2 regions of the Paenibacillus sp. P32E genome follow, and region 1 is predicted to be linked to the other one. Evidence: predicted binding sites of a transcription regulator. Region 1 holds the regulator's gene; the other holds the start of a gene.
The links. Region 1 encodes LexA, which represses DNA repair genes until DNA is damaged. Its sites were predicted from a motif close to CGAACATATGTTCG; they were not measured.
Positions count from the first base shown of each region.

Region 2: recA (recombinase RecA) is a predicted target of LexA. The motif match lies at 1,306-1,319, and genes of this name have one in related genera.

Region 1 covers NZ_LVYY01000007.1:190,740-194,567, forward strand. Annotated here, with positions in the region: gene A3848_RS08710 (hypothetical protein) at 1-42, opposite strand, end outside; gene A3848_RS08715 (DUF896 domain-containing protein) at 127-300, opposite strand; gene A3848_RS08720 (LysM peptidoglycan-binding domain-containing protein) at 411-824, opposite strand; gene lexA (transcriptional repressor LexA) at 1,064-1,690, shown strand; gene A3848_RS08730 (L,D-transpeptidase) at 1,928-2,266, shown strand; gene A3848_RS08735 (hypothetical protein) at 2,419-2,796, shown strand; gene A3848_RS08740 (hypothetical protein) at 2,892-3,356, opposite strand; gene A3848_RS08745 (hypothetical protein) at 3,472-3,690, opposite strand; gene A3848_RS08750 (hypothetical protein) at 3,817-3,828, opposite strand, start outside.
Region 2 covers NZ_LVYY01000057.1:244,094-247,921, forward strand. Annotated here, with positions in the region: gene A3848_RS27390 (competence/damage-inducible protein A) at 1-1,090, shown strand, start outside; gene recA (recombinase RecA) at 1,389-2,453, shown strand; gene A3848_RS27400 (regulatory protein RecX) at 2,579-3,313, shown strand; gene rny (ribonuclease Y) at 3,623-3,828, shown strand, end outside.

The DNA.
Region 1 (3,828 bases):
CTGTGTGTTGCGTTGAACCATTCTTTCCCAAGAACGGGCCATGTCAGTTCCCCCTAGTCATCCTATAATATCTATGAAAAGGAACAGAGCATCATTAACTCCTGCCTTGTTGCCTTGTTCATGCGCTTATTTGTCCACAATTTCAATATTATTAAGTTGAGCACGGAAGTTACTGCGGATATTACCCAGGTAGATCTCGCGAAGCTTGGCTCTTTCCGTAAGCTCCTCTTCATTCAGGCCGTCACTCTTCTGTTTGCGCGCTAATTCATTGATGCGGGCGACCAATTCGTCAATGTTCAATATGTTCCCCTCCCCTATAAATTCATTCTAACTTTGCCATGAGAAAAAGAGCTTGTCAAGGTCTACCCCCTGAAAGCTCCTGGTATCCATCTATAGGTACTCTATCAGTATTAATATACAGGTAAACTCAGCACATCGCCGGCTTGGATATTGCTGTTCTTAAGACCGCTCGTCCGTTTGATTCCTTCTATATATACAGCCGTTTTCATATGAGCCGGTTTATTCTTAAGTGCTATGCTCCAAAGTGTATCCCCGCGTTCAACAACAACCCTCTTCTCCTGCTTGGCCGACAACACCGATCCCGCAAAAACATTGCCTACCACAGTAAATCCGGAAATCACTAACAGAAAAATCAAGGCCAGCTTTACAATTGTGTCCTGGCGGAGCAATCTGCGGCAAGGTGCTGTTAAAGAGGAAAGAAGATTCTTCATATCTAGTCTATCATTGTATGCAGAACGGGCTCTCGCTGTTTGGTCCTCATGAACCTCGTCGTAAATACTACGGTATGTGCTGTACTTTAACATATTAACCGACCTCCAAACACTTGTTCTTACTTTCGAAATTAATATAACACGAACATGTGTTTTGATCAATACTTTTTTCGAACAATTGTTCCCTTATTCTTCGAACCTCTTTTTCTGTTATATCCACTCCGCTTTTCCATTCTCCAGCTGCCATTCCCGATCGTTTTAGAACTTATGTTTGTACGAACGGAAGTTCTATGTTATAATTTTCCCAAACATAGTATATGGGGTTGATTCCGATGTCAAAGATTTCGAGTCGTCAACTGGCGATCCTGGAATTTATTCGTAACGAAGTCCGCAGCAAGGGGTATCCGCCTTCTGTCCGGGAAATCGGTGAAGCTGTAGGACTGGCTTCCAGCTCCACGGTACACGGTCACCTGGACCGGTTGGAGAAGAAAGGGCTTATCCGCCGTGATCCAACGAAACCGCGTGCAATAGAACTGCTGGGACAAGAGGATTCCGAGAATGTTCATCAATTTGTTCAGACGGTAACACGCATTCCAGTCGTTGGAAAGGTTACCGCCGGGGTACCGATTACAGCAACAGAGAATATCGAGGACTACTTTCCACTGCCTACTCATTATGTAGGTGATAACAAAGTGTTCATGCTGTCTGTTCTTGGTGACAGTATGGTCGACGCTGGCATTATGAATGGTGACTATGTAATCGTCCGCCAACAGCAGACAGCAGATAATGGCGATATCGTCGTTGCCATGACTGAAGAAGATGAAGCAACAGTTAAGACCTTCTACAAAGAACGTGACCATATCCGTCTGCAGCCGGAGAATCCGGCTTATGAGCCTCTACGTCTGAATCGAGTTACGATTCTGGGCAGAGTTATCGGCCTATTCCGCGATATTCATTAGTAAGTCCCCGTCTCATTTATAACTGTTCCGCTCAATAGCGGAACAGTTTTTTCATTTTCCTCCAATCTACCAATTGTTTTCTTTACACTATTTAGTACTAATAGTTGGCCTATATTGTTACCCTCTGCCTGATTAACCGAAGGGGAACAACTGTTCGCTATAGGTTTTCTATCTAATTTTCCAGAACTCTCTCTACACTCCACTCATATCCTGATCATAAAAGGAGTGTTGATCAAAATGCCCAATTATCGAATCATTATCGATCTGTCACAGCGAATGCTGTATCTTCTGGACAATGACACTGTAATTAGAGGTTTTCCTGTCGGCATAGGCAAGATGCTGTCCGTTTCTCCAGTTGGAGAATATACCATTATCAACAAACAGAAAAACCCCGGCGGCCCTTTCGGAGTTTTTTGGATGGGCCTATCCAAACCCCATTATGGGATTCACGGAACCAATGACCCTTCCTCCATCGGTAAAAAGGTCTCCCATGGCTGTATTCGCATGTACAATGAAGATGTGTTATCCCTCGCAGCAACAGTTCCCATTGGAACCCGCGTAACTATTCGGGAATAACTGCACAAAGGACACCTTAGCGAGACATTTATCAACGTCTCACTAGGTGTCCTTCATGTTCAAACATTTATTTTGCATACAAACAGGAAAAGCGGAGTAATATGTCGAAACCTGTATATTGGTAAATTAAATCTTGAAAGGAAGTGTCTGGTTTGAATCAATCCAAAATAAGAACCCATGTCGACTTCAAGGTCGACGCATTAGGTAAGCTCTCCAATCTTTTACTGAACAATAATCATGGGGAACGCAGAGTCAATATCCTTACTGCCTTCGGCAGCATTCAAGGCAACGTAGCTTCGAACACCAGCAGTAATGAGGATGTATTTAACCTCAAATCATTGATGGACGATGTCATCGTTGATGAATACATTTCCTACTTGGGTGCTGAGCATCCTGAAAAGACTTTCAATTACAATTTTGTAGTTTTGGATAATGTAATTGTACGGCCTTTCGCCAGCTTTGGAACTGAAATTGAATATAAGCAGCTGATTGTCTATGCCGAGCAAATAACGTCCTTCAACTTCATGTAAAACCTGTTTATGATTACATATTGAAGTAATAGACGGATAATGTCTCCCGGTGAATCTCAGGCTTATACCACTCACGACCCGGGAGCACATTGTTCTTATTGCTGAGTCTGCTCATATCCAAGCTCATCCAGAATGCCTTTAGCCAGTACAAGCTGCACCTCTTCCGGCTCCTTCAGCTTCCTGGCGTAGACTACTGCACTTTTGGCAACTTTCTCAATCAATCTTCGGCCCTGTTCCTTGGTGATCGACACTTCTACCCCAGAGCGCCCTACCACTTCAGATAAGCAGAAAAAGACAATGCGCATACTATAATTCTCCCTGCTTAAAAAGTAGAACAAGTGAGGAACATTTTTCAGCAGACGATCCACCCAATTCGTAATCTCACGGATCTGATAAATCTCCCTGCGATCCTGCTCATACCCGTTAAATATGAGCTTTACCTTCCCGCGCATTTTCTTTTTCTCATACTTCTTGAATTCCCGTAAATAATTCTCCAGTCTTCCCTTTTCCACATCTTCCCTAGAAATATTCATCACTGTAACATCTTCATCTTTTTCCATCTCTATCACCTTCCACTTATGTAAGATAACCGGTTTCACACCTATGAAAAGGCATCCCGGGGGATGCCTTAGATTCCAAGACTTCTTTTAAAGGTTAAGATCTAAGCATTAAACCTTACAGCACACTTCTAAGCAATCGGATAGCCGCAGCGTTTAAGCGTAACGCTTCCCGTATGGAAGCTCTCGCAGCCAGCAGCTCACGTCTGGCACGGCTTGGGTTTGGCACCCGGCGCAAGTTTTCATTGATTTCTTCCAGTCTTTCCAGCAAAATAGCTCTTTGTGTCCGCAGCAAACTGATAGCTCTGCGGATTCTCGCACGTTCGCGTTCTGTCATCATTACACCTCTTTTACGTTTTATAGTATAAGAGATGCAAGAGCAGACACATTGGTATGTGTTATCTGGCAACAATAACAGATCATAAAACGAAAGAGCCGCTTTTCAGCAGCTCTCAGAGTCAGGTTAAGCTTCCTT
Region 2 (3,828 bases), on a different contig from region 1:
CGGGATTGGTCCGACCGAAGATGATCTTACCAAAGATGCCTTAGCTGCATCCGTAGGCCGCGGTCTGCATATAGACCAGCTTGCCATGGACCATGTTCAGCGGTTTTTTGATGAACGCAAAATTATTATGACCGAAAACAACCGGAAACAGGCACTGATTATTGATGGAACAACACCACTCCCCAATGAAGCGGGGCTGGCTGTTGGTCTTGCTTTTTCCGATGGTGGAAAGTTTTACATTGTGCTTCCAGGACCTCCGCGCGAGATGAAGCCTATGTTCACAGGCCAGGCGAAGCCTTGGCTGCTGCAGCATGCCTTGACGGATGAAATGCCGATATACTCCAAAATGCTGAAGTTTGCCGGTATCGGGGAGTCGCTTCTTGAAGATAAACTGATTGATCTAATCCGGAACCAGAGCGATCCGACCATTGCTCCATATGCCAAGGAGGGTGAGGTAACGGTGCGTATCTCCACCAAAGCCCCTTCGGAGCGGGAAGCTATGGAGAAGCTGGAGGTACTTGAAAAGTCCATTCAGGAGATTCTGCCGGAGCACATGTATGCCAATATTAATGTGCCGCTTGAGCAGCTGATTGTGGATTGGATGGCAGATGCCGGCCTGACTTTGAGTGCGGCGGAGAGCTGTACAGGCGGCCTTCTAATGGAGAGCATTACAAATATTCCGGGCAGCGCGTCTATGTTCCTCGGAGGGATCGTGTGCTATTCCAATGATATGAAGAAGAAGCTGCTGAACGTGCCTGCAGCGCTGCTGGAGGGTCCGGAGGCCCCGGGCGCAGTCAGCCGGGAAGTAGCTGAGGTGCTTGCGGATCAAGTGAGAATGACCGCTGACAGCGACTTTGGATTGTCGGTTACTGGTGTAGCGGGTCCGGGATATTCCGAGCGCAAGCCGGTAGGGTTAGTATTTATCGGACTGGCTGAACGCGGCCGGCCTACGGAAGTCTATGAACTTAATCTTAAAGGCACTCGCGAAAATATCCGCCTGCGAACCGTCAAGGCTCTTTTATACCGTCTCTGGCGCAGGCTGGAGGAATGTAAGGTAGCTACACCGCTTGAAGGGTCAGCCTTGCAATAACCTTCCCGTCCGGTATATAATTTGTTCATACGGAAGAACCGTGGCACTGAGATATCTTTGCTGCGGTTTTTTGTTTTATTCTTATGTAATGAACTGCAGCCTGTCCCTGTAAGAAGGTACTGTCCGACATCCGGTGAATGAATAATCTGGCCCAGCGTCAGATCCGGAAGGAGGCTTACAATAAAAGGGAGTAACCCTCCTTGGGACAAAAAAAACGAATGTATGTTCGAAAAAAAGCTTGGCAAGACCTCCGAAACACGTTATTATAATACTATAAACAGTGAAGGAAGTGGTCTGATTGTCAGATCGTCGTGCGGCGCTTGATATGGCGCTTCGTCAAATAGAAAAACAATTCGGTAAAGGTTCGATTATGAAATTGGGAGAATCCACTCACATGAAAGTGGAAGTCGTACCTAGCGGATCTTTGGCACTTGATATTGCATTAGGTATAGGCGGACTTCCTAAGGGACGTATTATTGAAGTATATGGACCAGAGTCGTCCGGTAAGACAACTGTTGCCCTGCACGCTATTGCAGAAGTGCAGAAGTCAGGCGGACAAGCTGCATTTATCGATGCCGAGCATGCACTTGATCCTAAATACGCCAAAGCGCTTGGCGTAAATATCGATGAACTGCTGTTATCCCAACCAGATACTGGTGAGCAAGCCCTTGAAATCGCTGAAGCACTTGTGCGCAGTGGCGCGGTTGATATCATCGTAGTAGACTCGGTGGCAGCACTGGTTCCAAAAGCGGAAATTGAAGGGGACATGGGGGATTCCCATGTAGGCTTGCAAGCACGTCTGATGTCCCAGGCTTTGCGGAAACTGTCGGGGGCAATCAACAAATCCAATACCATTGCTATCTTCATCAACCAGCTTCGTGAGAAGATCGGCGTGATGTTCGGTAACCCGGAAACGACACCTGGCGGCCGGGCACTGAAATTCTACTCTTCCGTACGTCTGGATGTGCGCCGTGTAGAGAGCATCAAAATGGGCAATGATGTTGTGGGTAACCGCACCAAGATTAAAGTCGTGAAGAACAAGGTGGCTCCTCCATTCAAACAGGCAGATGTAGATATTATGTACGGTGAAGGCATTTCCCGTGAAGGAAGCCTTGTAGATATAGGAACAGAGATGGATATCGTGAACAAGAGCGGTGCTTGGTATTCCTATGAAGGTGAACGTCTTGGACAAGGCCGTGAGAATTCTAAGCAGTTCCTCAAGGAGCATCAGGATATTGCTCTTCTGATTGAGAACAAAATTCGTGAAGCGAGCAATTTGTCAACGCTTGTGGCTGCGCCTACGGAATCTGAAGTAGTAGCAGAGCAAGAGGAAGAAGAAAAGCTCCTGCTTGAAATCGAATAACTTGATATTCAATCATTTGTAATTGAATACTAGGTAAGAGTTCAGGCGCCCTGTGAATAATCATAGCAGGGCGCTTTTTCGTAAATAAATATGATTTACATCAGCAATGAGGTGATAGGGCAGCTATGGTAATCCAATTAAATCCTGAACCTGAAGAGCAGGACGAGCAGATCTTAGCGGATTTTCCTGAGGATGAATTACTCGAAATTACGCGTGTGGAGCGTCAGAAGAAGTCAGACCACCGTTATATTATACATTTTGGTGCATATCAGCTGGCCGTTCATGAAGATGTCATGATTAAATACCGGATGATTACGGGTAGCTCCTTCATGAAGACCGATCTGGAGGAGATCGTTGTAGCTGATGAGCGGCAGCGGGCTTATGTGGAGGGCTTGCGCTATTTGGAGCGCAAACCGCGGACGTCTCAGGAAATGGCCCGTCGTTTACGGGAGAAGGAAATAGGGGAGACTATTATTGCTGAAGTTCTGCTGCGTCTGCAGCAGGAGCGTCTGCTCGATGATCCCTTATACGCCAAGCAATGGGCGGAGCAGCGAATGACGAATCAACGCAAAGGCAAGCTGTGGATCCGCCAGGAACTGCGTGAGAAGGGAATCGACAAGTCGCTGATTTCTGAGGCATTGGAGAATATTACTCCTGAACAGGAGCTGGAAAGTGCCCTGCAGACGGGACGGAAGAAATGGAATTTGATCCGCGGTGATGTGCATGACAAGCGGAGGAAGACCGGAGCTTTCCTCATGCGGAGGGGGTTTTCCGGGGATATGGTGCGTCAGGTGCTGAATATTTTGCGTCAGGAAGAGGATTTTGAGGGCGAAGATGAGGATATTTACTTCCCTGACTGATTGTCTTGACTTTAATGCAGTTATCGACTCTCTTGACAATGTCTTTTTATAAATAATAAAATATAACATGAATCGGCATAAATAAGATATCCTTTTTCCTTCCCAAAAAGCAGACTCTTATGAAGCGGTTCGCGTACAACTCATATGAAATGTAATCGCCGGATAAGGCGGGCAGTGTGCATGTGCAGCATGTGCAGTATGGCAATCGGTGTATTACCGGTTTTTTGTATGGTGATGAACGGATTAGTTTAACAACTGCACAAATTCCCAAGCCTAGTTCTTGGAGGAACCAACGAGGAGGTGAACAGAATGCAAACTGCAATCTGGGTCATAATCGTTCTCGTTGTAGCTGCATTATTCTTTGGATTCGGTTATTTTATTCGTAAATCCCTTGCAGAAGCTAAGATTTCCAGTGCTGAGAAAGAAGCCGTAGTCATCGTAGAGAACGCGAAGAAAGAGGCAGAAGCACTGAAGAAGGAAACGGTACTTGAAGCTAAGGACGAGGTCCATAGAAT